One region of the Gordonia sp. 11cp genome, then DNA from elsewhere that is predicted to be linked to it. Evidence: riboswitches for the same ligand, from Rfam matches in the RefSeq annotation. Region 1 holds a riboswitch; the other holds the start of a gene.
What was found. A riboswitch is a leader RNA that binds a small molecule or an ion and turns the genes downstream of it on or off. The one in region 1 is predicted to bind glycine.
Positions count from the first base shown of each region.

Region 2: linked by a shared signal. The riboswitch ahead of AC3B6C_RS13950 (L-serine ammonia-lyase) and the one ahead of gcvP (aminomethyl-transferring glycine dehydrogenase) in region 1 are both predicted to bind glycine.

Region 1 covers NZ_CM173437.1:4,632,164-4,647,404, forward strand. Annotated here, with positions in the region: gene AC3B6C_RS20830 (malate synthase G) at 52-2,244, shown strand; gene AC3B6C_RS20835 (hypothetical protein) at 2,385-3,620, shown strand; gene gcvP (aminomethyl-transferring glycine dehydrogenase) at 3,715-6,624, opposite strand; glycine riboswitch at 6,798-6,899, opposite strand; gene AC3B6C_RS20845 (MerR family transcriptional regulator) at 6,929-7,573, opposite strand; gene AC3B6C_RS20850 (bifunctional nuclease family protein) at 7,871-8,383, opposite strand; gene ftsR (transcriptional regulator FtsR) at 8,547-9,269, opposite strand; gene garA (glycogen accumulation regulator GarA) at 9,275-9,772, opposite strand; gene gcvH (glycine cleavage system protein GcvH) at 10,046-10,450, opposite strand; gene AC3B6C_RS20870 (CDP-alcohol phosphatidyltransferase family protein) at 10,472-11,101, opposite strand; gene secA2 (accessory Sec system translocase SecA2) at 11,098-13,569, opposite strand; gene AC3B6C_RS20880 (hypothetical protein) at 13,723-15,241, shown strand, end outside.
Region 2 covers NZ_CM173437.1:3,107,431-3,122,671, reverse strand. Annotated here, with positions in the region: gene AC3B6C_RS13980 (ornithine cyclodeaminase family protein) at 1-681, opposite strand, end outside; gene AC3B6C_RS13975 (ABC transporter permease) at 719-1,645, opposite strand; gene AC3B6C_RS13970 (ABC transporter permease) at 1,642-2,793, opposite strand; gene AC3B6C_RS13965 (ABC transporter ATP-binding protein) at 2,793-4,334, opposite strand; gene AC3B6C_RS13960 (BMP family ABC transporter substrate-binding protein) at 4,346-5,329, opposite strand; gene AC3B6C_RS13955 (GntR family transcriptional regulator) at 5,493-6,233, shown strand; gene AC3B6C_RS13950 (L-serine ammonia-lyase) at 6,244-7,626, opposite strand; glycine riboswitch at 7,855-7,948, opposite strand; gene AC3B6C_RS13945 (aromatic ring-hydroxylating oxygenase subunit alpha) at 8,183-9,502, shown strand; gene AC3B6C_RS13940 (FAD-binding oxidoreductase) at 9,511-10,590, shown strand; gene AC3B6C_RS13935 (sarcosine oxidase subunit beta family protein) at 10,604-11,851, shown strand; gene AC3B6C_RS13930 (sarcosine oxidase subunit delta) at 11,874-12,188, shown strand; gene AC3B6C_RS13925 (FAD-dependent oxidoreductase) at 12,185-15,022, shown strand; gene AC3B6C_RS13920 (sarcosine oxidase subunit gamma) at 15,015-15,241, shown strand, end outside.

The DNA of each region.
Region 1 (15,241 bases):
GTTACCGACGAGTAGCATGTATGCGTCGTCATTCGCTCGAGAAAGGCTGCCATGTCTGACCGGATCACCGTCAACGGGTTGCAGGTCGCCACCGTCCTGCACGACTTCATCAACAACGAGGCGTTGCCCGGTTCCGGTGTAGATGCGGATGCCTTCTGGGCCGGCGCGGCATCGGTGATCGCCGATCTCGCCCCGCGCAACCGCGAGCTGCTCGCCGTCCGCGACGAACTGCAGACCAAGCTCGACGCCTGGCACCGTGACCACAAGGATGCCGATCTCACCCCCGGCACCGCCGACTTCGACGAGTACACCTCGTACCTCACCGAAATCGGTTACCTCGCCGAGGTCCCGGCCGACTTCCAGATCACCACGTCGAACGTCGACCGCGAGATCGCCGACACCGCAGGTCCGCAGCTCGTGGTCCCGATCCTCAACGCGCGCTTCGCGCTCAACGCCTCGAACGCACGGTGGGGCTCGCTCTACGACGCGCTCTACGGCACCGACGCGATCCCCGAGTCCGACGGAGCCGAGAAGGGTTCGTCCTACAACAAGGTCCGCGGTGACAAGGTCATCGCCTACGCCAAGGACTTCCTCGACAAAGCCGTGCCGCTCGAACAGTGCAGCTACACCGACGTGCGTGCGTTCGCGGTCGTCGACGGCGCACTGCAGGTGATGCTCGACGGCGACAAGACCTCGACCCTCGCCGATCCGACCGCGTTCGTCGGATACCGGGGCGACGCCGACTCGCCGACCTCGATCCTGCTGCGCAACAACGGACTACACCTCGACATCGAGATCGATCCGTCCTCTCCCATCGGCTCCACCGACCCGGCCGGCGTCAAGGATGTCGTCGTCGAGTCCGCCATCACCACGATCATGGACTTCGAGGACTCGGTCGCCGCGGTCGACGCCGAGGACAAGGTGATCGGTTACCGCAACTGGCTGGGCCTCAACAAGGGCGATCTCGCCGAAGAGGTCTCCAAGGGCGGCAAGACCTTCACCCGTGTGCTCAACGGCGACCGCGAGTACACCGCCCCGGACGGCACCACGTTCGATCTGCACGGTCGGTCGCTGCTCTTCGTCCGCAACGTCGGACATCTGATGACCAACGACGCCATCCTCGACGCCGACGGCAACGAGGTCCCCGAAGGCATCCTCGACGGCCTGATCACCTCGCTGATCGGCATCCACGGAATGAGCGACCAGGGACTGCAGAACTCGCGGAGCGGCTCGGTCTACATCGTGAAGCCGAAGATGCACGGTCCCGACGAGGTCGCCTTCACCGTCGAGCTGTTCGGCCGCGTGGAGAAGGTCCTCGGCCTGCCGGAGAACACACTCAAGGTCGGCATCATGGACGAGGAGCGCCGCACGACGGTGAACCTCAAGGCGTGCATCAAGGCCGCCCAGGAGCGCGTCGTGTTCATCAACACCGGCTTCCTCGACCGCACCGGCGACGAGATCCACACCTCCATGGAGGCCGGGCCGATGGTCCGCAAGGCCGAGATGAAGCAGCAGACCTGGATCGGTGCGTACGAGAACTTCAACGTCGACACGGGCCTGCACGCCGGCCTGCAGCACAAGGCACAGATCGGCAAGGGCATGTGGGCCATGCCCGACCTGATGGCCGACATGCTCGAGCAGAAGATCGGGCATCCCAAGGCCGGCGCCACCACCGCGTGGGTGCCGTCGCCGACGGCCGCGACGCTGCATGCGCTGCACTACCACCTCGTCGACGTCTTCGAGCGCCAGGACGAGATCGCCAAGCGCGATCCCGCCCGGGTCGAGGACGTCCTCACCATCCCGCTCGCGCCGAAGACCGACTGGTCCGACGAGGAGAAGCAGCAGGAACTCGACAACAACTGCCAGTCCATCCTCGGCTACGTGGTGCGCTGGATCGACCAGGGTGTCGGCTGTTCCAAGGTGCCCGACATCCACGACGTCGCGCTCATGGAAGACCGTGCGACCCTGCGGATCTCGAGCCAGCTGCTGGCGAACTGGCTGCGTCACGGCATCGTCGGCGAGTCCGACATCGTGGCCTCGCTCGAGCGGATGGCCCCCGTGGTCGACCGTCAGAACGCCGGCGACCCGACCTACCGTCCGCTGGCGCCGGACTTCGACTCCAACATCGCCTTCCAGGCGGCCAAGGAACTGATCCTCGAGGGCACGACGCAGCCGAGCGGCTACACCGAGCCGATCCTGCACCGGCGGCGCCGCGAGTACAAGGCGGCCAACCCGGCGGGTTGAGCGACCGCGTTCCGACATAGGCGATACGACCGTGCCGATCCACCGAGGATCGGCACGGCGTATCGTCGTACCCTGCACTGCGCACCGGGTCGCCACGGCCGACCGGGCGAGGGTCGCACCGAGCAGGGAGGGCATCGGCGTTGGCACATCACCGGAGTAGCGGCGGGGAGAGCATCCGCAGCCGCGGCGTGAGCCGAGGTGTCGTCGCCACCCTCTTGTCGGTCCTGCTCGTCGCGGCCGTCGTCGTCACGTGGCAGGACCTCGGCGATCAGATCGATCGGCAGGCCGACGAAGCCGCCGCCCAATGTGTCGAGGGTCGCGAGTCGGTCCCGATCATCGCCGATCCCGACATCGCGCCGGGGCTGGCCGCGGTCGCCAAAAACTTCGGGGAGACCAATCCGGTCGTGCGCGACAAGTGCGTCACCGTCGACGTCCGTCCGGGCGACGCGAAGATCACGCTCGACGGCTTGTCGGGGTCATGGGACACCGAGTCGATGGGCGCCTATCCCGCCGCCTGGGTGCCGCAGTCGTCGGTGTGGTCGGCAGATCTGGCGGCGGCGAAGCCGGATGCGATCGAGGGCAACACCCGCTCCCTGGTCTCGACACCGGTCGTGCTGGCCGTGTCTCCCGAACTCAACGGCGCCCTGGCCGGGCGACTCGACTGGTCTCAGATCCCCACCCTGCAGCGGCGGGACAACTCGCTCACCGACTTCGGCCTCCAGGGCTGGGGGTCGCTGCGGATGGCGATGCCGATCGGGGCGCAGTCCGACGCCAGCGCGCTGGCCGCCCAGGCGGTCGCGACGCGTGTCACCCGGACCACCGGGCCGCTGACCACCGCCGACGCCCAGTCGCCGCGGGTGAGTTCCAGCGTGCGCGCCATGCTCGAGGGCGCCCCCCTCTCTCCGGACGGGACGCCACAGGGCGCGGCGACGGTCATCGCCGACGCGCCGGACGCGGCGCGGGCCCGCATCCACGTCGTTCCCATCACCGAACAGCGCCTGTTCCAGATGACCCGCGGCGACGACCGCGCGCGGCTGGCGGAACTGATCCCGTCCGGTCCGACGCCGATCGCCGACTACCCGGTGGTCCGGCTGTCCGGTCCCGCGGTGACCGACTCGGCGACCGATGCCGTTGCCGAGTTCATCGAGTTCGCCTCGGAGCCGGAGCAACTCCGGTTGCTCACCGAGCTCGGTTTCCGCGGCGACGCCCCGATGCCCGCGCCGACCTCGACCGTGACGTTCCCGCGGACTCCGGATCCGATGCCCACGCCCGAGAACGGCGCAATCGTCGCCATCAACCGGCTGGTCTACGGACCGGCCAGCGTCCCGGCGAGCTCGACCGCGTCGACGGTGCCGTCGGGAACCGCGGGCGGCTAGCGCACCGGCCCCGGTCGCTTCGACACGGCTCGTCGCTGCGCTCCTCACCTGCTCAACGAGCAGTAGGGAACGTTCGTCGCTGCAAGCGACCAGGTCAGTTGCTGTAGGCCTCGATGGGCGGGCAGCTGCACACCAGGTTGCGGTCGCCGTAGACCCCGTCGATCCGCCGGACGGCCGGCCACACCTTCGCCCGGCCACCCGCGGACGGGAGGCCCTGCGGGTAGACGGCGAGTTCCCGGGAGTACGGATGATCCCACTCGCCTACCAGCGACTCCGCCGTGTGCGGCGCGCCGCGGAGCGGGTTGTCGTCGACGGGCCACTCCCCTCGTCCGACGAGTTCGATCTCGCCCCGGATCGCGATCATCGCGTCGCAGAACGCGTCGATCTCGTCGAGGTTCTCGCTCTCCGTGGGCTCGACCATCAGGGTGCCCGCCACCGGGAAGCTCATGGTCGGAGCGTGGAAACCGTAGTCGGCGAGCCGTTTTGCCACGTCGTCGACAGTGACTCCGGTGGCCTTCGTGATGGCCCGGAGGTCGAGGATGCACTCGTGGGCGACGAAGCCGTCCTCGCCGGTGTACAGCACCGGGTAGTGCTCACCGAGCCGCTTGGCGACGTAGTTGGCGGCGGTGATCGCCGTCAGCGTCGCACGCCGCAGGCCGTCCGCACCCATCATCGCGATGTAGGCGTAGGTGATCGGCAGGATCGCCGCCGATCCGTACGGGGCGGCGGCGATGGTCGCCGAGCCGGGCAATTCGTCGGCGAGCGGGTGCCCGGGGAGGAAGGGCGCGAGATGCTCCCGGACCGCGACCGGCCCGACGCCCGGTCCGCCGCCGCCGTGCGGGATGCAGAAGGTCTTGTGCAGGTTCAGGTGACTGACGTCGCCACCGAAGTGGCCCGGTCGAGCGACGCCGACCAGCGCGTTGAGGTTGGCGCCGTCGACGTAGACCTGTCCGCCCGCGTCGTGAACGGCACCGCAGACCTCGCGGACGTCGTGTTCGAAGACTCCGTGCGTCGACGGGTAGGTGATCATGATCGCCGCGACCCGACCGTCGTTGGCGTCGATCTTCGCGCGCAGATCGTCGAGGTCGACGTCGCCGTTGTCGCGGCACCCGACGACCACGACCCGCATGCCCGCCATGACCGCCGACGCGGCATTGGTGCCGTGGGCGCTCGACGGGATCAGGCACACATCCCGGTCGACGTCACCGCGGCTGAGGTGATATCCGCGGATCGCCAGCAGGCCCGCGAACTCGCCCTGCGACCCCGCGTTGGGTTGCAGACTGACACGGTCGTATCCGGTGACCGCCACGAGCCAGCCCTCGAGCGTCGTGATGAGCTCGCGGATTCCCTCGGTGTCGTCGGCCGGCGCGAACGGGTGCAGTTGTGCGAAGCCGGGCCAGGTGATGGGTTCCATCTCCGTGGTGGCATTGAGCTTCATGGTGCAGGACCCGAGTGGGATCATGCTGCGGTCGAGGGCGATGTCCTTGTCCGACAGGGCGCGCAGGTACCGCAGCATCGCGGTCTCGGTGCGATACCGGTTGAACGCCGGGTGGGTGAGGAACTCGCTGGTGCGATTCTCGATCGGCTGCGCGAACGCCCGCGGCGTGACGCCGGCGACCTCGAAGGCCCGCAGCACCGCATCGACGTCTGCGTCGGTCGTCGTCTCGTCGCAGGCGATGCCGATGGAGTCGGAATCGACCCGGCGCAGGTTGATGCCTTCCTGGCGGGCCCGGGCCACGATGGCATCGGCCTGCCCGGGTGCGCGCACCTCGATGGTGTCGAAGAAGTTCGCGTGCGCCACCGCGAATCCGCCGGCCGCCACCGAGTCGGCGAGCCGGGTAGCGGTCGCGTGGGTGCGTCGCGCGATGGCGCGCAAGCCGTCGGCACCGTGGTAGGAGGCGTACATGGCGGCCATCACGGCCAGGAGCACCTGCGCGGTGCAGATGTTGCTCGTGGCCTTCTCACGACGGATGTGCTGTTCCCGGGTCTGCAAGGCGAGCCGGTAGGCCAGATTGTCATCGGCGTCCTTGGAGATACCGACCAGACGACCGGGAAGCTGCCGGGCATGCTTCGATCCGACCGCGAGGTACCCGGCATGCGGCCCACCGAAGCCCATGGGCACACCGAAGCGTTGCGTCGTGCCGAAGCAGACGTCGGCTCCCTGCTCGCCGGGCGGCGTGCGGAGGGTCATCGCCAGCAGATCGGCACCGGCGGCGACGAGCGCTCCGCGGTCGTGCGCCGCGTCGATGATCGCGGTGGCGTCGAGGACGCGACCCGATGCGCCCGGCACCTGGAGGATCACCCCGAAGAACTCCCCGTCGGGCAGTCCGTACCCGGGCAGCTCGGGATGCAGCGACGCCTCGACGACCTCGATGCCCAGCGGCTCGGCGCGAGTGTCGATCACGGCACGGGTCTGCGGGAACAGGTCGGTGTCGACGACCACGCGCGGTGACTTCGACTTACCCGCACGGCGCATGAGCGTCATCGCTTCGGCGGCCGCGGTGGCCTCGTCGAGCATCGAGGCGTTGGCCACCTCCATCCCGGTGAGGTCGGCCACCATGGTCTGGAAGTTGAGCAGCGCCTCGAGACGCCCCTGGCTGATCTCCGGCTGGTAGGGCGTGTACGCGGTGTACCAGGCCGGGTTCTCCAGCACGTTGCGCAGGATGACGCCGGGCGTGTGGGTGCCGTAGTAGCCGAGCCCGATCATCGAGCGGGCAACGGTGTTTCGTGCGGCGAGGTCGCCGAGTTGGGCGAGGACCGCACTCTCGCTGAGCGGCTCGGGCAAGGCGCCGAGCACGTCGGAGTCGAGTTCGTCGGCGATGACCGCGGGGATGACCCGGTGGGCCAGCTCGTCGAGGGAGGCCGCGCCGATCGCCTCGAGCATGCGCCGGGTCTCGTCGGCATCCGGACCGACATGGCGATCGACGAAGGCGGCCGAGACCTGGGCGGCGGCAGCTGTGGCGGGGTCCGGGGCGTCGGACGGGGTCGCATCGGTGATGGACACGGTGGAGGGCACCTCTCGCAGGCGCCGGTGCGCGCACCGGCTTGCTGACCCTCCCCCTCTGTCATGTCGTCGGCCGCAGCCGATGTGACGCCTGAGAGATTCGGTGCCCCGCAGCGTTGCGCGACGACCTTTCACCGTGGGCGGACGACGGATCGTCACTTTCCAGAGACGTCGTCACCACCGCGGTCCTGGGTGCCTGAGAGTTTGACGGGGAGGTGTTGCTCCTTCGGCGGCCGCCGGCATCTCTGCCTTCGGCGCTCTCCCGCAGCGTAGCGACGCGGGCCCAGTCTACGCGGGACGCGGACTAACCGGTGCGACGGGCGCGGTTCTTGCGGCGCGCGGCGAGTTCGTCCTCGGGCGCGGTCTCGCTGACACCGCCGTCGGCCCGCTCTCCGGGGAAATCGGCGATGGTGCCGGTCAGCTCACGCATCGCGCCGCTGACCGCGATACCGAACACTCCCTGCCCGCCTTGCAGCAGGTCGACGACCTCTTCGGCCGACGTGCACTCGTACACCGTCGTGCCGTCGGAGAACAGTGTGATTCTCGCGAGGTCCTCGACACCGCGCTGGCGCAGGTGGTCGACGGCGACGCGGATGTTCTGCAGGGAGATGCCGGTGTCGAGCAGCCGCTTGACGATCTTGAGGACGAGGATGTCCTTGAACGAGTACAGGCGCTGGCTGCCCGAGCCCGCTGCTCCACGGATCGACGGGACGACCAGCGAGGTGCGGGCCCAGTAGTCGAGCTGGCGATAGGTGATACCGGCGATCTGGCACGCGCTCGGTACGCGGTAGCCGACGAGTTCGTCGGGCACGGTGTCGTCCGGGAACAGGCCCGGGGCGATGTCGCCGAGACTGCCCTGGGTCGGGACGGCGTCGACACGCTCGGTCACCGGACGATCGGGTGACTGGTCGCTCGACGTCGTTTCGCTGTCGACCGGACGATCGCCCACTTCTGACTCCCTCGCAAAGCTCGGATCGGACGCCGCACCACAGTGCCTGACGTCCACGTCCACACTACGCGGTCCAGGCTGTTTCCGGTCGGCCGATTCATCTTCATCGGCCCGTGTCCGGTGCTCGATGTCGCTGATGACGCTATGCGGCGGATGACGGAGGATCAACGCGACTCGCCAGCACACTCAACCTCAACTTGAGATCGAGACAAATGGTGACCGGGCGGTGTCCGTTCCGTGATCTGGCCCCCGGCGTCGGAAACGAGCGCGGTCCGTCGCACGGGATGCGCCGACCGGTCAGGCGCCACTCGCCTTGAAGTCGTCCGGGGACACGTTGTCGAGGAACTCCTTGAACTTCTCGACCTCGTCCTCTTTGACCTCGTCGGCCTGCGCCTCGGGGGCCTCGTCGGACTCCTCGTCCGGGATCAGCAGACCCGCCTCGGCGAGCACCTCTTCGTCGGCGATGATCGGGACCTCGGCCCGCATCGCGACCGCGATCGAATCCGACGGCCGCGCCGACACGCGCAGGTCGCCGGTGAAGATCATCTCGGCGTAGAAGGTGCCCTCTTGCATGTCGACGATCCGAACCTCGAGCAGGGTCTGCCCGAACTCCTTGATCAGATTGACGATCAAGTCATGCGTCAAGGGGCGAGGAGGCTCGATCCCCTTCTGCCGCAGGGCGATCGAAGCCGCTTCACTCTGCCCGATCCAGATCGGCAGATAGCGCTCACCCTCCACCTCGCGCAGCAACAACACCGGCTGGCTCTGCGGGGGTTCGACCCTGATGCCCACCACACGCATCTCGCTCATCTCGCACCTCCCAGACGCCTTGTACGGCGCTCGTTTCAGTGATCTCGACGCTACACCGACTGAGTGGACAGCGGCGGCCGACTCGCGGCGGTTTGGGACGATCGTGGCTGTTCAGTCCGGTGCGGCCGGCCGCGACGGGCACCGACCCGCGCACGCCCGGAGATCAGTCCAGCGCGCTCTTGACGGCAGCCTTGACCAACTGCGTGTGCAGGGTCACCGACAACGCGGCGATCTCACGCACGAGTTCTTCGGCACGGTCCCGCGCACCCGTGCCCTTGCCCTTGGCGATCGGGTTGGCGATCTGGGCGACCAGGCCCGCCTCGCGGTCCGCGGACACCTTGAACGCCCGCAGATGACGGGTTTCCAGGCCGTAACTGGCCAGGGCGGCCGCCGCCTCGACGAGCCGTACCGCGTCCTCGTCGAAGAACCCGGCCGGCCCGGCGATCAGCAGCCCGTTGCGCTGGAGTTCGGTCACGAAAGCCGAATCGACTCCGGTCCGTTCGATCAGCGACTCACGGGAGACGCGCCCGGCCCGGGCACCGAAGTCGGTGGCCGGCGCCACGGTCCCGCGGGCCGCGGACAGCACCCGCGTCCCGCCCGGACCGAAGCCGCCGTTCCCGTTGTCGATCGCGTCCAGCTGCTCTTTGATCACCTTGAGCGGGAGGTACCGATCCCGCTGGGCGGTCAGCACGAATCGCAGCCGATCGCAGTCGGCTTGGCTGAACCGCCGATATCCCGACGGTGCCCGTTCCGGGGTCACCAGACCCTCCGACTCCAAGAATCGGATCTTCGAGATCGTGATGTCGGGAAAGTCATCACGCAATTGGGCGAGGACCGTGCCGATCGACATCGATCCTTCGCCGCGGGGGGCCGTGGACGCCGTCACGGGTGTCAGGCGTCTGCTTCGTCGCGGGGACCGCTGAGGAAGACCAGGCGGAACTTGCCGATCTGGACCTCGTCGCCGTTGCTCAGCGACGCGGTGTCGACCGGTTCCCGGTTAACGTAGGTGCCGTTCAGGCTGCCCACATCGACCACCTGAAACTCGTTGTCGCCGAGGCGGAACTCGGCGTGACGGCGGCTGACGGTCACGTCGTCGAGGAAGATGTCGCTGTCGGGGTGCCGGCCGGCCGAGGTCGTCGGCTGGTCGAGGAGGAACCGCGACCCGGCGTTGGGTCCTCGCTTCACGACAAGCAGCGCGGTCCCGGGAGCGAGTCGCTCGACCCCCGTGTCGGCCGGCTCACTCGAGGTGCTGGTCCCGGCATCGAGTTCGTTGATGAACTCCTCCCGGAACACCGATGTGGTCTCCACCGGCGCCTCGAAGTCCCTGTCGTTTTCGCTCACCGCTTCTCCTTCGTCATCGTCAGTGCCAACCGCATAGTCGTCAACCATGTCCTCGGAACAGTCGGAACCGTCCGGGACGATGCCCGTCGGCTCTCGCCGCGATGGCCGGTCGAATCTACATGACTTGTGCGGCCGGGTAGTTCTGGGCGCGAGATCGTGAGCATCGGTGTCACGTCGCGCCCCTCGTTCCCACTGCCGTAACCGTACCGGTCATGCCGATCGCACCGGCGAGCGAGTCGACTCCGGCATCGTCGATCATATCGCTCCGGGAGCCATCAGCCGGGTCGATCGGGGCACCGGCCGCTCACGGCCACCGGGCACTCAGCCCTCGATGACGGCGCGGTAGCCCGCGGCGTCGAGGATCTCGCCCAGATGCTCGTCGAGGATCGCCTCGTCGGCCGCTTCGATCTCGACCAGCCAACCCTCGCCGTACGGGTCGGAGTTGACCAGTTCCGGCGACGCGTCGAGGGCGTCGTTGACCGCCGACACCGTCCCCGCGAGCGGACCGAAGATGTCGGACACGCTCTTGGTCGACTCCACCTCGGCGAACGACTCCCCGACCGTCACCTCCGCACCGCTCTCGGGCAACTGGACGAAGACCACATCGCCCAGGGCGTCCTGTGCGTAATCGGTGATCCCGACGCGCACCGTGGTCGGTCCGAGTCGCTCGATCCACTCGTGCTCCGCGGTGTAACGCAAGGTCTCTGGCACTTTGCTGTCGGTCACGCGAACCCCTTTCGTTCTCGGTCAGACCCTACTGTCTGCCGAGGCGCCTGCCCGGTGACGCGGCGGCATGTGCCGCACCACCAGGATCGTCTGATACCAGTACAGGACGAAGGACCACACATACAGTCCGACACCCCAGATCATGAAGGCCCAACCGATCGGGTATGCGATGGTCCCCACGATCGAATCGAGTTGTCCGGCAAGGAGCCACGGGAAAGCACTCATGAGCGCGAACGTCCCGGCCTTGCCGATGTAGAGCACCGGGAGCGCCAGCACACCGCGCGACCGCAGCAACGGCGCCGAGGCGAACAGGAGGACGTCCCGCGCGATGATCACACCGATCAGCCACCACGGCAAGAAGTCCCGGATGCCGAACGCGATCGGGATGATCACGATGTAGAGCCGGTCGGCGGCCGGATCGAGCAGCGCACCGATCCGCGACGACTGATCGAGCAGCCGCGCGATCTTCCCGTCGGCCCAGTCGGAGAACCCGGAGAACATGAGGACCGCGAAGGCCCACCCGTCCGCCTCCTCGACGAGGAGCAGCCACACGAACACCGGGATGAGAGCGAGCCGTAGCACGCTCAGCGCGTTCGGGACCGTGACGATCCGGTCCGGAGCCGGCGTGGTCGCCGCCTCCGGCTCGGTCACCGGAAGATCCCGATGATGCCCTGCAGTGTTTTCGCCCCGCCTGAGGAGAACAGATTGTCGTGGACCATGTAGGTCCACGTGGTCGTCGAGCGGTGCAGATCCGCGGATCCCAGGTCGACACCCTCGGGCGTGATGTCGGCCTCGCGGAATGTCTCACGCGCCTTTGTGAGAGCCGTACCGGGCAGGTCGGCGAACTCGGCGAGGATCAACCGGTGGAACTCGTCGAGCGGACTCTCCTTGCCCAGTGACCGCAGGTGGATGCTCGCGCGCACGTCGGAGACGAACGCGAGATGGTCGGCCCACGCGCGGTCCAGGTGGTACAGCACGATCTCGCGCGCGGCCTGCGACAGCACTTCTCGGGGTACCGGCGACACCGCCGGGGCCTCGTCGGCGCCGGCATCGGTCGCCGTCGCGTCCGTTCCGGCCACATCCGACACACTCGCCTCGGTCTTGTCGGTCCCGGGCTTGTCGGTCCCGGGCTTGTCGGTCTCTGGCTTGTCGGTCTCTGGCTTGTCCGTCTCGGACTCGGCAGGCGTCTTCTCGCCGGTCAGCTGGGCGTAGCGTTCCGGTTCCAGGTCCGCCAGCTCGTCGAGCGCGGTGTCCGTGGTGAGGATCTGCATCCGTCGCTCCACGATGATGTCGCGCTGCTGGTTCACCAGCTTGTTGTAGCGCCAGGTGTTCGCGTGGAGTTCGAGCATCACGCCCTCGGCAATCCGCTGGGCCTGCTCGATGAGGTCGATGCCCTTGCTGCCCATCGAGCCGTCCTCATTGGGCGACACCGGATCTCGTTTGAACGCGAGGTTCTTGGTGACGACCGGGTCCTCGAGACTCGAGAAGAACACCGACGTTCCCGGATCGCCCTGGCGGCCCGCGCGACCGCGCAGCTGGCTGTCGAGACGTTCGGTGTCGTGCCGGCCCGTTCCGACGACGCACAGCCCGCCGAGTTCGATGACCTCGTCGTGGGCGTCCGCGTCGTCCTTGGAACCGCCGAGGCGGATGTCGGTGCCCCGTCCGGCCATCTGGGTCGACACGGTCACGGCACCCCGTGCGCCGGCCTCGGCGATGATCTTCGCCTCCTCGGCGTCGTTCTTCGCGTTGAGCACCACCGACGGCACCCCGGCCTTGTCCAGGAAGTACGCGAGCTCCTCGGACTCGGCGACGTCGTGGGTGCCGATGAGGACGGGCTGCCCGGTCTCGTGGATCTCCTTGACATAGGCCACGATCGCCTCGACCTTGTTGGCCTTGGTGTCGTAGACGCGGTCGGGCAGATCGGTCCGGACGTTGGGCGTGTTCGGCGGGATCTGAGAGACGCGCAGCTCGTAGAACTGGCGGAACTGTTCACCGGCGGCGAGCGCGGTACCGGTCATGCCGCACACCTTCGGGTAGCGGCCGATAAGCGCCTGCACGGTGATGGTGTCGATGACCTCGCCCGAATCGGTCTGGGCGAGACCTTCCTTGAGCTCGACGGCGGCCTGCACACCGTCGGGCCAGCGCTGCAGCTGCGCCACCCGGCCACGCGAGGCGTTGATGAGGTGCACGCCACCGTCGCGCACGATGTAGTGGATGTCGCGTTCCAGGAGATAATGCGCATGCATCGCGATGCTGACGTGCACGAGGGTCGACCCGACGTGTTCCTCGCTGTAGAGGTTGATCCCGCCGAGCTCTTCCTCCACGAACGCCGCACCCTCGTCGGTGAGGGTGACGTTGCGTCCCTCGGCATCGACCTCGTAGTGCTTGTTCTTCATCCGCGACACGACGTCGTGGATCGCCGCGTCGGGCACCTCGGTCTCGGTCGACCCGGCGAGGACCAGCGGTACGAGCGCCTCGTCGACGAGAACCGAGTCCGCCTCGTCGATGATCGCGACGTCGGGTTTGGGTGACACGAGGTCCGATTCGGACAGCGCGAGCTGGTCGCGCAGGACGTCGAAGCCGATCTCGTTGACCGACCCGTAGGTGACGTCCGCGGCGTATGCGCGTCGGCGTTCCTCGCGGTCGGAGTTCTCCGAGACCGCGTGCACGGTGATGCCGAAGACGTCGAAGAGCGGTTTCATCCACTCGGCGTCGCGAGTCGCCAGGTAGTCGTTGACCGAGATCACATGGACCTGGTGCCCTTGCAGCACATGCCCGATCGCGGCGATCGCCCCGGCGAGTGTCTTGCCCTCGCCGGTGGCCATCTCGACGATGTCGCCCTCCAGGAGTCGGAGGGCACCCTGCAGCTGAACGTCGAAGGGCCGAAGGTCGATGGCACGGTCGGCGGCCTCACGGACCAGGGCGAGGAACTTCGCGCGGTCGGCGGGCTTCTCCGTGATGTCGAGTTTCTCCGCCTCGGCGCTGAACGCGTCGTCGGCGAGTTCGGCGGCCCAGTCGGTGTGGGCTTCGGCGTCCTTGATCACTCCCAACGACTTCGACTGGTTGCGAGTCGATTGGGCGCCCAGAAGTCGCCACATGCTGTTGCTCAGCTTTCCCACCGAAACATTTCTCCTGATCGTTCCCGGTTTCCGTCGCGACCCGCCCCCTCCCGGCGGCCAGGTCAGCAACAACGGTACGCGGCCGCTGGTCGACCGAGGACGCCGACATTATGATCAGTCCACCCGATTCGGCTCGAGGACTAAGGACGGCCCATGACCAGGACTCGCCGGAACAGGGTTCGTCTCCGCCTCGTGCGGGCGGTGATCGCCGGATCGCTGATCGCGGTGGGCGTGGGTCTCGGTGCGTTCAACGACTGGTGGGTGGCGCTGTTCTTCGGGATCCCGCTGGTGTTCGTCGGGATAGCGATCAGTCCGCGCGCGTCCCGGGTGTCCGAACTGCCGGAGTTCCGGCGCGCGACGTCGCCCGACGCGCCGCAGGTGGAGGTCGAGGCACTCACGCGCAGCAGCCTCACCGCCGACGACCTACAACCGACCATGGTCACCGCGACCATCAACCCACCGAACGACACCGCCTACCGTGCCCGCTGGATCACCTCGATGACCAAGGGCAACTTCCAGTCCCTGACCGAAAGCCCGTTCACCACCCTGCCGCCGGACTCACTCCCGCCGCGCGATCAGACCGACACCCCCGAATTCGACGACCAGCCCGGGCGCTGGGCTCTCGCCTACCCGGTGGTGACCCTGCTCGTGGCCGGCGCACTGCTGTTCGGCGTCGCGGGCGGGTGGCACGTGGAGGGACCCTCGCTGTCGGGTTTCGACTCCGCCCTCGATTCCGGCGACGACTCGTCCACCGAAGAGGAAGCGGCGAGCCTCGCCGACCGGCACCGTCGGATGCTGGAGGCGATCATCGAATACGAAGGGCCGGAGGCGACGCGCAACGTACTGGCGCTGAGGTATCAGATCGACTCCTCGTCGGATCAGGCGATCGTCCTCGACCCGGCAACCGGACGCGCGACGAGCGTCCTCGTCGGGGACGGGTACTCGAATTCCTCGGCGGTGCCGAACACCGACCGGGCGAACAAGACCTTCGACGCCACGGCAATCGACCCGAACGTGCTCGGCTCGGTCGCCGAACCGATGGTTGCGGCCGTCCGTCCGTACTCCACCGAACCCGAACTCGAACGAATCGCGATCGAGCGCGGCGCACCGGACGCGCCGGTGCTCATCACCGGGACGATCGAACCCGGCGAGGGCGTCTTCGAGGACTACTCCGTCCAGGCGACACCCGACGGCACCGTCGCCGAGTTCTTCGACCCTGCTGACTTCCAGAAGTCCTTCGAACTGGCCCGGCGTGAACTGGCCGCGGCACGCGTCCCGCTGAACGCACCCGTCATCGAGGAGTTCATCATCCAGGGCATCGCCGACGGCGTTTCTCCGGTGACGGCGAGCGTCATCCAGAACTCGGGCGGCGTTCTGGTCCGCTACCGGATCGCCGACCGTGGCGGCGAGATTGCCGTCGCCCCAGGCTATTTCCCTTCATCGAGCATCTCGGCGGGCCGGTATCGAGCCGACGGTTTCCGCTTCGACAGCATCTCCGCGGAGGTCTTCGATCGGGTGCGTGCCGACCTGATGAGACGCGCGTCGGTCCCCGAGTACGACCGTGACGCAGTGGGCGTGGAGGTCGAGCTCGACCGCATCAGCGACACTCAGGAGTTCGTGATCCGGATGGAGATCGCCAATACCGACGGCGCCGAGGCTTTGTACACCCTGG
Region 2 (15,241 bases), 1.5 Mb from region 1:
ATGATCGGCTCTCGGCGGCGCACCCACCGCGTTCAGGTGCAGGCCGGCACGGAACCACGCGCCGTCGACGATCGGCTCGCGGGAGGGCGTGAGGGTGCACACGATGTCGGCCGTCGAGACCACGTGGCGCGGTGAATCCGCGGGCTCCACATCGAGATCGAGGTCGGCGATCGCCGTGCGGAACCGATCCACCGTCTCGATGCTCCGCGACCACACGAAGACCTTCTCCAGCGGCCGGACCCGCGCGATCGCCCGAGCGTGCTCGACTGCCAGCGCGCCGGCACCGATCAGGCCCAGCACCGCGCTCGACGTCCGGGCGAGATGGGCGGTCGCGACGGCGCTCGCGGCGGCGGTGCGAACCGCGGTGATCAGCCGCCCGTCGATCACCGCCTCACATTCACCGGTGTCGGCGGACATGAGCAAGATCGTCGACCGTTGCGCCGGGCGACCCGACTCGCGGTTGAATGGCATGTCCGACAGCATCTTCACCGCGCTGGCCCGGTGCCGGCGGGCCGATGCCGCCATCGGCAGCACGGTTCCCCGGTCGATCGGCAGCATCGCCGGCGCTGGGTTGGTGGCCGAACCGGTCGACAGGTCGATGTGCGCCTGCTCGACCGCGGCGGCGACAGCCGCACGGTCGATGAGGGCGGTCACATCGGAGTGGGTCAGGACGATGGCCATGGGAAGGGCCTCTCTCTCGCAGGTGGTTTCGGGCGCGTCAGACACGGCCGACGTAGGGAACGGTGAGGCACGACGGCGCCTTGCGCCCGCCGACGAGGCCGGCGACGGCGACGATCGCGATGATGTACGGGAGCATCACCAGCAGCGCGAACGGGATGTCGACCCCGAGTGCGGGTAGCGCGAACTGCAACGCCCGGGCCACTCCGAAGAACAGCGCGGCGACGACGATTCCGGTGACCTTCCAGCGACCGGCGATCACCGCGACGACGGCGAGGTAGCCCATGCCCGCGGTCATGTTCTCGCTGAAGGACCGGACCTCCGACAGTGCCAGCTGCGCACCGGCCAGTCCGCCGCTGCCGGCCGCGATCATCACGCCCAGGACCCGAATCCTGTTGACCGCCAGTCCGGTCCAACCCGCCGAGGTCGCATCCTCGCCGACCGCGTCGACGCGGATGCCCATCATGGTCCGGCCGGAGAAGAGGACGGCGAGGCACACGACCACCACCAGGCACAGATATCCGAGCAGGGTCTGTCCGAACAGTGCCGGGCCGACGACCGGAAGGTCGCTCAGGACGGGGATGTGGACATCGTCGAAAGCAGGGATGTTGTTGCCCTTGCCGTCGGCGAGCAGGATGCGCGAACCGAAGGTCGTGAGGCCGAGCGCGAGCGCGTTCGCCGCCACACCGATGACGATCTGGTCGGCTCGGCACCGGACGCTGAGCACTGCGTTCATCACTCCGAAGACGAGTCCGGCGCCGATTCCGGCGAGGACGCCGAGGACCGCGGATCCGGTGGTGACGGATGCGAGGACGCTGGTGAAGGCGCCGCACAGCATGATTCCTTCCATGCTGAGGTTGAGGACGCCGGCTCGTTCGCTGATGGACTCGCCGGTGGCGGCGAGTAGCAGGGGAATCGCGAATGCTGCCCCGCTGGTGAAGATCTCGGTGATCATCGTGGCGTTCATGCCGGCACCTCTTCGGTGGTGGTCGAGTCGCCGGCGCGTGTGTCGGCGGCTGCGGTGGGCTTCGTCGCCGGCCCGGTCGATGCCCACCAGGCGGTGGCGGCGATCAGGATGATGAGCACGCTCTGGACCACCGTGATGGTCGAGGACGGGACGCCCGCCTCGAGTTGCAGGTTGATGCCCCCGGAGACGAGGAACCCGAACAGGAGGGAGACCCCGGCGACCGCCATCATCGACCCCCGGGCCAGCAACCCGACGACGAGCCCGCTGAAACCGAACCCGGACGAGAATCCTTCGGCCAGCACGAACGGTGCAGTCGTGACGAGCAGACCGCCGGCCAGACCGGCACATCCGCCCGCAGCGGTGAGACCGAGGAACGCGGTGCGGTCGATGGGCACGCCCAACCGCGCCGCCGCCGACGGCGACAACCCCACGGCCCGCAGCCGGATACCGACGGCGCTGTGCCGCAACATGATCCCCACGATCGCGGCGAGCACGACGGCGAGCACGATCGCGATCGTGGCCGGGTTCTTCGCCAGGCCCAGGAGCGGGAGATGCGTCGAATCGGTGAGGGACTCCGATTGCGGCAACGTCTCCGACGACGTCATCGGCTGCCGCAACAGACCTTCCTCGTGCACCATCAGAACCACCATCGCCAGTCCGACGAAGTTCAGCAGCAGGGTGGTGATGATCTCGCTGGCGCCACGCCGGACCTTGAGCCAGGCGGCGATCGCCGCCCACAGGGCTCCGCCGAGTACGGCCGCGGCCAGCGTCAGCGGGATCGCCAGCACCGGCGGGACACCTGCCGGGAGGGACACCCCGACCGCCGTCGCGGCGATGCCGCCGAGGCAGATCTGCCCCTCGCCGCCGACGTTGACGAGTCCGGCCCGGTACGCGATGGTGAAACCGATCGCGACCAGCATGAGTACCGCGGCGCTGTTCATCGAGGTGCCCACCGCGAACGGTGATCCCAGCGTGCCGTCGATCAGTGCCTGGATCACGGTGGCCGGATTCGCACCGGCCGCGGCGGCGAGCGCGAGGCCCACCACCGCCGCGATCACGACGGCGCCGAGTCCGACGATGACGGGGTTTCGGGGACTGATGGTCGCTGTCGACAGACGCGACCGCATGAGTGTGTTGGCGGTGTCCATCATTCGACTCCGGTGAGTAGGTTGCCGATGGTGCGAGCGGCTTCTGGCGATCGGGCGTCGACGGAGCCGTGGAGGGCACCCCGGTAGGCGACGACGATGCGGTCGCACACCGCCAGCAGCTCGTCGAGCTCGCTGGAGGTCACGAGGACGGCGGCGCCGTCGTCGGCGGCCGCGCGCAGGCGGTCGAGGACGAACGCGACAGCGCCGACGTCGAGTCCGCGGGTCGGCTGCGCGGCGACCACGACGCGCAGTCCGGGTGTCGTGAGTTCTCGTGCGAGGACCACTTTTTGCTGGTTTCCGCCGGACAGACTGCCGATCGGTGCATGCGGGCCGGGTGCGCGGACGTCGAACTCGCTCATCGCGGTGCGCCCGTCGGCCATCATGCGGGACCGGTCGAGCAGCCCCCACCGTCGGTAATGCCGCAATCGGGGCATCGCCAGGTTCTCGGCGATGCTCATCGCGCCGATCATGCCCTCGGCGTGCCGGTCTTCCGGGATCACCGCCAGCCCGGCGCGCGTCCGGCGTGCCGGCGTGGCCGCAGTCAGATCCTCGCCGTCGATCGTCACGGTTCCCTGATCCGGCCGTAGGGCGCCCGACAACACCGAGGTCAGTTCGGACTGGCCGTTGCCCTCGACACCGGCGATGCCGACGATCTCGCCGGCGCGGACGTCGAGGTCCACGCCTGCAAGCGCGACGCGACCGTCCTGGTGGGTCACCCGGACACCGTTGACCTGCAGGCAGATCGGCGCGTCCGGTACTCGTGACCGGGCCGGCCGCGCGGCGTCGCGGAGCGGTGTGGCGTCACCGAGCATCATCTCGAGCAGTTCCTCGCGACTGACGTCGGAGAGCGGTCCACCGCCGACGACGGTGCCGGCCCGCAGCACGGTGGCCTCATCGGCAACGCGCGCAACCTCACCGAGCTTGTGGGTGATCAGCACCACGGACTTCCCGGCCGAGGCCAGCGCCCCACACGTCTCGATGAGCGCGTCGATCTCCGCCGGGTCGAGGACGGCCGTCGGTTCGTCGAGCAGGATGAGGCGCGGGTCGGTCAGCAGCGACTTGACGATCTCGACACGTTGCCGCGCACCGACACTGAGGTCCTTCACCATCGCGCTCGGGTCGACCTTCAGACCGTAGTCGTCGGCGATCCGATCGAGGTCGCCCTGCAGGCGCCGCAGCGGCGGCCGGAAACCCCCGGAACCGAGGACGAGGTTGTCGGCAACGGTCATGGTCGGTATCAGCGAGAAGTGCTGATGCACCATGGCCACCCCGGATTCGATGGCGTCGGCCGGGCCGCGCGGACGATATTCGTCGTCGGCGAGGATCATCCGGCCGCGGTCGGGCGACACCGTGCCGAAGATGGTGTTGCACAGGGTCGACTTGCCCGCACCGTTCTCACCGAGAATGCAGTGCACCGAACCCGCACGGACCGACATGGTCACGTCGTGGAGCGCGCGGACCGTACCGAAGGTCTTCGCCACCGAGTCGAGCGTGAGCAGCGAATCCGCGCCTGCCACTGTGATATCCGCGGTGTTCGTCATCGTCGTCGGCCTCAGTACGGCGCGACGGAGCCGTCGGCGATGGCGGTTTTCGCGCGCTCGACCGCTTGCGCCACCGCCGGATCGGTCGAGCACACGACGTAGTCGGTGCCGCCCTTGTCACTGGTCAGACCGAACGGGACCTGCGCTGCTTCCCACGTGCCGTCGAGGACCGCTCGCACCGCGTACTCGACCTCCGCGCCGATGTCGGTCTTGACGTAACCGCTGTACACCGGGTTGGTGCAGTCGCCCGGGATGGGACCGCCACTGATCTTGTTACCGGTTTCGCTCGCGGCCTGCTCGATGCCCTGCTTGCCGAGGTTCACGATCTGGCTCAGCACATCGGCGCCACCGGCGTAGGCGGCCGCCGCCGCCTGCTTGGCCTTCGCCGGATCGTTGAAGTCGCCGACATATTGCGGCGCGAGAACCCTGACGCCGGGTTCGATGAACTCGGCGCCGTTCTCGAAGGCCTTCGCCGCGTTCACGATCGCGGGGAGCTCGACGCCGCCGACGAACCCGATCGTGCCGGCCTTCGATGCCGCCGCCGACGCCGCCCCGGCGACGAACTCGGCTTCGGCCTGCTGGGGGTCGTAGTATGCGAGGTTCTCCATGGGCTCGGCATCGGCCGGGCCGCCGATCTCGACGAACGTCACGTCCGGAAACTGCGGCGCGACCTTGCGCAGGTCCGCGTCGGTCTGCCCACCCACCGAGATCACCAGTTCGTTCTCGGAGGCGAACCGCTGCAGGGCCTGCTGATAGTCGGCGGTCGCGACCTGCTCGACGTAGCTGATGTCGACCTGATCGCCGAGCTGCTCCTCGATCCGGTTGTAACCGGCGTACGCCGACTCCATGAAACCGGTGTCGTTGACCGAGCCGGGGAGGAAGACACCGACGGACAGTGTGCCGTCGTCGGCCCCCGAGCCGGAGGACCCGCAGCCGGACACCCCGAGTGCGAGCGCGCCGGCAGCGATCAATGCGATGGGAAGGGTACGTTTCATGGATCTCTCCTGGTCGGGATGGCTACCTCGTAGCGGTATACCGTTACGAAGAGAATCCGCGCCGTTCATTTCCATCCGATTACGCGTCCGTAAGGGAGCAGTTAACGGTATACCGTTATCCGATCCGGGGGTACGCTGGCCCTCGCCACCAGAAGGGAGCGCCGTGACCAGAGCCGCAGACCGCCGGGAACGCAGCGAGCGGGATCGGAGTGACGCCGTGACGAAGAAGTCGCTGAGCGATGTCGCCTACGAGGTGTTGCGCGGGCGGATCGTCGGCCTCGAGCTGGCGCCCGGCACCCGGCTGGTGGAGCGGGACCTCGCCGTGGAGCTCGAGGTGTCGCGTATCCCGCTCCGCGAAGCGATGCAGCGACTCCAGCAGGACGGACTCGTCGTCATGGTTCCCCGCCGCGGAGCGATCGTCGCGCCGTTCACCGCCGATGATGTCCGCGACCTGTTCGACGTCCGCGAGAGCCTCGAGGTGCTGGCTGCCCGGCTGGCCGCCGAGCGAGCCGGGCCGGACGGGCTCGCCTCCCTCGCCGACCAACTGGAGATCGCTCGCGACGCCACGGCGCGAGACGACAAGCCGGCCATCGCCGCCGCCAACTCACGGTTTCACACGATCATCGTCGATCTGGCCGGAAACCCCCTGCTGGAGAACGTCCTCGGCCCCCTGGAAGCCCGCACGCAGTGGCTGTTCCACCTGACCAAGGACCGAGATCCGAGCGTCCAGTGCCGCGAACACGAAGAGATGCTCGCTGCCATCTCCGCCCATGATCCCGACCGGGCAGCCGAATCGGCGTTCCACCATGTACATTCCGGCCGCGCGGCCAGCCTGGCGATGGCCGCGCACTGGTCGCGGGGCGTGCTCGACCCGGTGGCGCTTACCAAGAGCCGGCGCAGGTGATCGGCCTACGTCAGCACTCGACCACCCCCAGCGGCACGTGGACTGCCAGTCCCCCGGTCGCGGTCTCCTTGTACTTGGCGTTCATGTCGTGGCCGGTCGATTTCATGGCGGCGATCACCTGGTCGAGACTGACCAGGTGATCTCCGTTGCCGCGCAAGGCCATCCGCGCGGCATTGATCGCCTTCCCGGCCGAGATCGCGTTGCGTTCGATACACGGGATCTGCACGAGACCGCCGATCGGGTCGCAGGTCAGCCCCAGGCTGTGCTCCATCGCGATCTCCGCGGCGTTCTCCACCTGCGCGGGAGAACCGCCGAGCACCTCGGCCAGTCCGGCGGCGGCCATCGCCGCCGCCGAGCCCACCTCACCCTGACAGCCGACGTCGGCACCGGAGATCGACGCCCCCGACTTGATGAGGCCACCGACTGCCCCTGCGGTCAGCAGAAACCGGACGGTGACGTCGTCGGGGTCGGCCCGGCCGACGGGTGTGTAGCGCCGGGCGTAGTGCAGGACGGCGGGGACGATCCCGGCTGCGCCGTTGGTCGGCGCGGTGACCACCCGACCGCCTGCCGCGTTCTCCTCGTTGACGGCGAGCGCGACCAGGTTGACCCAGTCCTCGGCGTGGGCCGCCGATCGCAACGGGTCCTCACGCAGCAGACTGTCTCGCCACTGCTTGGCCCGACGGCGGACCCGTAGGCCCCCGGGCAACTCGCCGTCGGTGGTGACACCGCGGTGGACGCAGCGCTCTATGACCGACCAGATGTGCAGCAATCCGTTGCGGACATCGTCGGCCGACCGGGTGGCCGTCTCGTTCCGCAGAACGACCTCGGCGATCGAACTGCCCTCCTCCGCACAGATCGCGAGCAACTCCGCCGCGGTCCCGTAGGGCAGGGGCACCGCGACACCGCCGGCCGGTCGGTCGAACTCGTCGTCGGTCACCACGAAACCGCCGCCCACCGAATAGAATCGCGCGACCGGCAGGCGGGCGCCGTCACGGGTGTGCGCCCGGAGTTCCATCGCATTGGGGTGCCGCGGCCGCATGACCTCGGGATGGCAGCGGATGTCGTCGGTGGTGAACGCCAGGTCGACGAGGCCGCCGAGTCGGATGCGACCGGTTCGCTCCATCTCCGCGATCCGGAGAGACTTCGTCTCGGAGGTGATGGTCTCGGGTTCGTGCCCCTCCAGACCCAGCAACACAGCGGTGAGGGTGCCGTGCCCCGCACCGGTCGCGGCCAGCGATCCGTAGAGGTCGACCTCAAGGTGAGACACGGATGGCAGATCGGCCGTCCGGGCCAGTCCGCACACGAACCGCTGCGCCGCGCGCATCGGCCCTACGGTGTGCGAACTCGAGGGTCCGACGCCGATGGAGAACAGTTCGAAGACGCTGACGGTCATGCCCGGACCCCGGCCGGACGGAAAGGATGTTCGGCGGCGGCCGACGTGATGTCGGCGCCATCGACTGCGAATGTGTCGAAAGTGGACATTGTTGTACTCCAACCGATCTCGGACGAGTGATGCACTCGACCGCCCTCCCTGCTCTGTCCGTGCACCTGAGAGTTTTCGCCACCGTGGTGGCCACCTTCGGTCAATCCGGCTGCGTTGACGGATTCGTCTCCAGAGTTGCCTCGGTGTGCGGTACCTGGGCCTGAGAGATTCCCGGGAGGCGGTTGCTCCTTCGGCGTCGCGGTCATCCGCGATGATCTCCCGCACACGTCTGCGGCTCGTGGAGAACAGTCGCACGTCCGGCTTGACAGCGCAAGGCCCAGACCGCACACTTGTTGCACAAGGCGCGGTACGTTGCGTACAGCGCAACAACAACAGGAGATGTCCGAGCCGGCCGACGTCGAACCCGGCCGACTCCGAAGGTCACCCGATTCCACGGCCGAAGCCCACGCGCCGCAACACTTCCCCTCGACCCGACCACGACTGTGCAGAGAGGCCCGCACTGCTGATGACCGCTTCATCCGTCGCGCATGCCGCCGCGCGGGCACCGGAACACGACGCCCGCACCCTGATCGCCGATCGCGTCGCAGGCCAGAGCCTGCCTGCCCCGTTCTATGTGAGCCGGGACTTCTTCGACCTCGATGTCGACGAGATCTTCTCGAAATCATGGCTTTTCGTGGCCACCGAAGCGGAGATCGCCGAGCCCGGTGACTACGTCACGATCACCTTCTCCACCCGGTCGGTCATCGTCGCCAGAGACGACGACGGCCGCGTACGCGCCCACCACAACGTGTGTCGGCATCGGGGAGCCCGCCTGCTCACCGACCCGAGCGGCTCGACCGGGACGTTCGTGTGCACCTACCACTCGTGGACCTACGGCATGGACGGACGCCTGGAGTTCGCCGACGCCCAGGCCCCCGGGTTCGACAGATCGTGTTACTCGCTGCGGTCGGTGCACGTTCGGTCGATCGCCGGGCTCGTCTTCATCTGCCTGGCCGACGACCCGCCGGCAGACATCGACGAGGTCGCCGCGATCGTCGAGCCCTACCTGGCCCCGCATCACCTCGCCGAAGCCAAGGTGGCCAAGCAGACCGACCTCATCGAGGACGGCAACTGGAAACTCACGATGGAGAACAACCGCGAGTGTTACCACTGCGACGGGCATCCCGAGCTCCTCAACGTCTTCTTCCCGACCTGGGGGTACAGCGACACCGGGTCCATCCCGTCGCGCCTCGGGCCGGTGTACGACCGGTATCGCCGGGTCACCTCCGAACAGGTCGAGATCTGGGACCGCCACGACCTTCCCCATTCTAGGATCGAGCAACTCGACACGCGCCCAACGGGTTTCCATATCGAGCGTGAAGCACTCGACCTCGCCGGCGAGTCGTTCACCCTCGACGGGTCCGCCGCCTGCGGCCGTCTGCTGACCGACATCGGCGAGGCGCGGCTCGGCCGGCTGTCGATGCATCTCCAGCCCAACATGTGGCTGCACGTGACCAGCGACCATGCGCTGGTCTTCTCGGTCATCCCGATCGCCGCCGACAAGACCCTGGTCCGCACCACCTGGCTCGTCCACCGGAACGCCGTCGAGGGCGTCGACTACGACCTCGACCACCTCACCGGCGTCTGGGAGACGACAAATCAGCAGGACGCCGACCTGGTAGCGCTCGCCCAGAGCGGCATCAGCAGTCCCGCCTACGTTCCCGGACCCTACGGCCCCTCGGAATTCCAGGTGGAGGCGTTCGTCAACTGGTACGTCACGATGCTCCGCCGTCGGCTGGACATCCCGACCAACGGCACCGGCGCGTCCGACGCCGCGAGCGCATGAGAGCAACCATGGCCGACGACATCTTCCTGCAGTGTGTGTCCCGGACCGACACCACCCGGGACATGGCCACCTTCACGTTCCGGGTGGCGGGCGGATCGCCGCGTTCGGGCCCCGGACAGTCGGTCGACCGGCCGATCGACGAGGTCGACGAACACCGGACCCTCGTCTTCGCCCCCGGCCAGTTCCTCGCCGTCACCATGGAGATCGACGGCCGGGCGGTCCAGCGCTGCTACAGCATCTCCTCACCACCGACGCGACCGGGAAACCTGTCGATCACCGTCAAGCGGGTGAACGGCGGCCATGTCTCGAACTGGCTGCACGACAACCTGGTCGAGGGAATGATGATCGCCGCGACCGGCCCGCTCGGCCGGTTCACCTACACCGCCCGACCGGCCGAGAAGTACCTGTTCATCTCCGCCGGCAGCGGCATCACCCCGGTGATGTCGATGCTGCGCGCCGTCACCGACAGCGAGTCCCCCCTCGACATCGCTTTCGTACACAGCGCCCGCAACGTCGACGACATCCCGTTCCGAGACGAACTGGAGGAACTCGCACACCGGCACACCAATGTGACCCTGGCGTTCGCGGCGACGCGGATGGCCGCCGAGGACCACGCCGACTGGACCGGCCACCGCGGACGCATCGACCGCGCGATGCTCGAGCGGGTCTGCCCGGACCTCGCCGAACGCGAAGTGTTCCTCTGCGGACCAGGGCGTTTCCGCAGCGAGGTCCGTGGCGCGCTGGTCGCCGCGGGCTCGGAGCTGGCGCGAATCCACGAGGAGAGCTTCGGCTTCAGCCTCCCGGCCGACGAACCGGACACCGAAACCGGTGTCGCGGTCGACTTCTCGCGCCGTGCGCGGCGGATCACGGTGAGCCCCGGCACCACGATTCTCGCCGCAGCCGCGAAGGCGGGCGTCACCCTCCCGTCGTCGTGCGGAGTGGGTCTGTGCGGATCGTGCAAGGTACGCAAGCTCTCCGGCGACGTGGTGATGAACCACCAGGGCGGTATCCGTCCACGCGAGATCGCGCAGGGCAAGATCCTGCTCTGCTGTGCCGAACCCCTGTCCCCGGTAGTGATCGATTTCTGAGGAACACCCGACGATGACAAACCACCCCGCCGCCGCCCTTCCCCCCGGTGCACACCTGCCCCATCACCCCGAATTCCTCTGGCACGACGCCGAACCCAAGTCATCCTATGACGTCGTCATCGTCGGCGGCGGCGGCCACGGTCTCGCCACCGCCCACTACCTCGCCCGCGTGCACGGGATCACGAATGTCGCCGTGTTGGAACGGGGCTGGCTCGCCGGGGGCAACATGGCCCGCAACACCACCCTCATCCGCTCCAACTACCTGTGGGACGAGAGCGCCGGCATCTACGAGCACTCGCTGAAACTGTGGGAGGGTCTCGAGGACGAACTCGGTTACCCGATCCTCTTCAGTCAGCGCGGAGTGCTCAACCTCGCCCACACCGAGCAGGATGTGCGCGACAGCATCCGCCGCGTGGAGGCCAACCGGCTCAACGGAATCGATGCCGAGTGGCTCGATCCCAAGCAGGTCGCGGAGGTGTGCCCGATCGTCAACACCTCGTCCGACATCCGCTATCCGGTGCTCGGAGCCACCTTCCAACCGCGCGGCGGCATCGCCAAGCACGACTACGTCGCCTGGGGTTTCGCCCGTAGTGCGAGCGACGCGGGCGTCGACATCATCCAGAACTGCGAGGTCACCGGATTCGTCACCGACGGCGACCGGGTGGTGGGGATCGAGACCACCCGCGGCCGTATCGGTGCGGGCACCGTCGCGCTGTGCGCGGCGGGCCACACCTCCACCCTCACCGACCAGCTCGGCTTCCGGGTGCCGGTGCAGAGCCATCCCCTGCAGGCATTGGTCTCCGAACTCCTCGAACCGATCCACCCGACCGTGGTGATGTCGAATGCCGTGCACGTCTACGTCTCCCAGGCCCACAAGGGCGAACTCGTGATGGGCGCCGGCGTCGACTCCTACAACGGCTACGGTCAGCGCGGCGCATTCCACATCATCGAACGTCAGATGGCCGCCGCGGTCGAACTGTTCCCCGTCTTCGGCCGGGCACGCCTGCTCCGGACGTGGGGCGGGATCGTCGATGTCACCCCGGATGCGTCGCCGATCGTCGGGGCCACCCCGTACGAGAATCTGTACCTCAACTGCGGCTGGGGCACCGGCGGTTTCAAGGCGACCCCCGGGGTCGGGTGGGCCCTTGCCCACACGATCGCGACCGGTGCCCCGCATGCCGTCAACGCCCCGTTCACCCTCGACCGGTTCGTCACCGGTCACCTCATCGACGAGCACGGCGCAGCCGCCGTCGCCCACTGACCGCAACCGCGAGGACGCCACGATGCAGATGATCCGCTGCCCCCATTGCGGGCCACGCGAAGAGACCGAGTTCCACTACGGCGCCGCCGCCGGCGTCGCGTACCCAGAACGACCCGCCGAACTCGACGACACGGACTGGGCGCACTACCTGTTCTTCCGACCGAATCCCAAGGGTTCGTTGACCGAACGGTGGTGCCACACCGCCGGGTGCCGCCAGTGGTTCACCGTCGAACGCGACACCCGCACGTACGCCTTCGCCGGCGAACCGGTGCCTTCGCGTCATGCCGCCGGCGCGCCCGACTCCCCCGCCGACCCCGCACCCGGAGCCTCTCGATGAGCACATCCATCCCGAAACCCGATCTCTTCCAGCCCTTCCGAACCGGGGCCGGTGGACGCATCGACCGCAACACGCCCATCGACTTCGTCTTCGACGGGGTCACCTACCGCGGTTACCGAGGTGACACACTCGCCTCGGCTCTGCTGGCCAACGGGATCAGGGTCGTCACCACCAGCGTCAACCTCGGACGTCCCCGTGGTGTCACCGGAGCATGGGCCGAGGACGCCACCGCGCAGGTGGGCATCGAGGCACCGTTCGTCGAACCGATGGTTCCGGCCACCACCGTCGCGCTGTGTCCCGGTCTCGTCGCCCACGGCGTTCCGGGCTGGGGCAAGCTCAGCAGCGCCGTCGACGATGCCCGGTACGACTCCCTGCACCACCACCCGGACGTACTGGTCGTCGGTGCCGGCCCCGCGGGCCTGATGGCGGCGGTCGCCAGCGCTCGTGCCGGGGCGCGGGTGCTCCTGCTCGACGAACGCGCCGAGCCCGGTGGCCGGATACCCGCAGCGAGGTGGGTGGCCGCGGCTGTCGCCGAGCTGGATTCCCACCCCCACGTCACGCGCCTGACCCGGACCACCGCCTTCGGCGCCTACGACGACGGCTTCGTGCTGGCCGTCGAACACCGCACCGATCACCTCGGAACCGACGCCCCCGCGCACCTCTCCCGGCAACGGGTGCATCGCATCCGGGCCCGTCGCCTCGTTCTGGCGACCGGCGCTCACGAACGACCGATCGTCTTCGCCGGCAACGACCTGCCCGGTGTGATGCTGGCCGACGCCGGCGGTGAATACCTCGAGCGCTACGGGGTGCGGGTCGGTAGGACCGCGGTGGTGTTCACCGCGTGCGACACCGCGTACTCCACGGCCTTCGCACTCGTCGACGCCGGGGTGTCGGTTCCCGCCGTCGTCGACGTCCGGCCGGCCGTCAGCGCGGACCTACGCGAGGAGGCTCGCCGTCGAGGTGTCCCGATCCTCCCGGGCACCACCGTCAGCCGCGCACACGGCACGGCTGGCGTGACCGGGGTCGACCTGAGCGACGGCTCGTCCCTGTCCTGTGACACCGTTCTGGTCAGCGGTGGGTGGAATCCGGCGGCCCACCTGTGGAGTCAGCTGCGCGGAACGATCACCTTCGACGACCGCGCCGCGGCCTTCCTGCCGACCGGGACCGTGGCAGGTACCGAGATCGTCGGGGCGGCAGCGGGTCTGACGACCCTGACCGAGTGCCTGGCCAGCGGACGAGGCGGCGCGGTGGCGACACTCACCGGACTCGGGATCGGACTCCCGGAGCTGCGCAGCATCCCACGGGTCACCGAACGGACCCCCGCCGCGCCCGCGATCTGCTGGTACGTGTCCGATGGACCCGACGGCGGGACCACGTCGTTCGTCGACCTGCAGCGCGACGCGACCGTCGCCGACATCGCCCGCTCACTGGGCGCGGGCATGCGATCGGTGGAACATGTCAAGCGCTACACGACCATCGGCACCGGGCACGACCAGGGCAAGACCTCCGGCATCGTCACCTCCGGCATCGTGGCGGAGATGCTCGGCATCCCCGTGGGCGACGCCGGCACCACCACCTTCCGCCCGCCTTACACCCCGGTGACCTTCGCCGCGCTCGCCGGCCGCGACCGCGGGGATCGTTACGATCCGGTGCGGCGCACCCCGATCCACGACTGGCACGTCGAGCGCGGCGCCGTCTTCGAGGATGTCGGCCAGTGGAAGCGACCGCGGTACTACCCGCGTGGGGGCGAGGACATGCACGACGCGGTCCTACGCGAATGTGCCTCCGTGCGAACGAGTGTCGGCATTCTCGACGGCTCGACGCTCGGGGTGATCGATGTCGCCGGCCCCGATGCCCCGGACTTCCTCGACCTGCTCTACACCAACATGATGAGCACTCTCCCGGTCGGCAAGGTCCGCTACGGCGTCATGTGCGGCGCCGACGGGATGGTCAAGGACGACGGCACGGTGTTGCGAACCGCGGAGGACCGCTACACCGTGTACACCACGACCGGCAACGCGGCCGCCATCCTCGACTGGATGGAGGAGTGGCATCAGACCGAGTGGCCGCACCTGCGGGTGTGGATGACATCGCTGACCGATCAGGTGGCCACCTTCCCGGTCGTCGGCCCCCGGTCCCGCGACGTCGTGGGGTCGGTGTTCACCGGTCTCGACGTGTCGAACGAGGCGTTCGGGTTCATGGCGTGGCGAGACACCACGTTCCACGGGGTGCCCGTCCGGATCGGGCGGATCAGCTTCTCCGGCGAGCTCGCCTACGAGGTGAACGTCGGGGCCGGATACGCGCAGGCGGTGTGGGATGCACTCGTCGCCGCCGGTGAGCCGCACGGCATCACACCGTACGGCACCGAGACGATGCACGTCCTGCGCGCCGAGAAGGGATATCCGATCATCGGCCAGGACACCGACGGGACCGTCACGCCGCACGACCTCGGTATGAGCTGGGCGGTCTCGAAGAAGAAGCCCGATTTTCTCGGCAAGCGATCGTTCGCGCGCGGGTCGGCGACGGCGCCGGACCGCAAACACCTCGTCGGCCTGTTGCCCACGGACGGCAGCACCCGGCTTCCCGAGGGATCGCAGATCATCGCCCACTGCGCCGACCGCACCCTGCCCCCACCCCCGGTCGCGATGCTCGGTCACGTGACGTCGAGCTACCGCAGCGCGGAACTGGGCCGGCCGTTCGCTCTGGCGTTGGTGAAAGGCGGTCGCGATCTGGTCGGCACCCGTCTCGACGTCCCGATCGGGGACACGCTGTGCGAAGTCGAGATCACCACAACCGTTTTCGTCGATGCGGAAGGAGCGCGACGCGATGGCTGACACCACCGTGCACCTCGCCCCGGGGCCCGACCTCGAACCGGCCGGTCCGTTGGACAACTGGTCGGCACGGTTCGCCGAACTCGCCCCGGTCGTCCGGCTCCACGCGAGCCCCGTCGCGCAGGCGGTCATCCGACCGACCGGGCAGGAGGCGCTGCAACGCCTCGGGCTGCCCGCGGCCTGCCGGCTGCGGAGAACCGAGGACGCCACGGTCATCTGGCT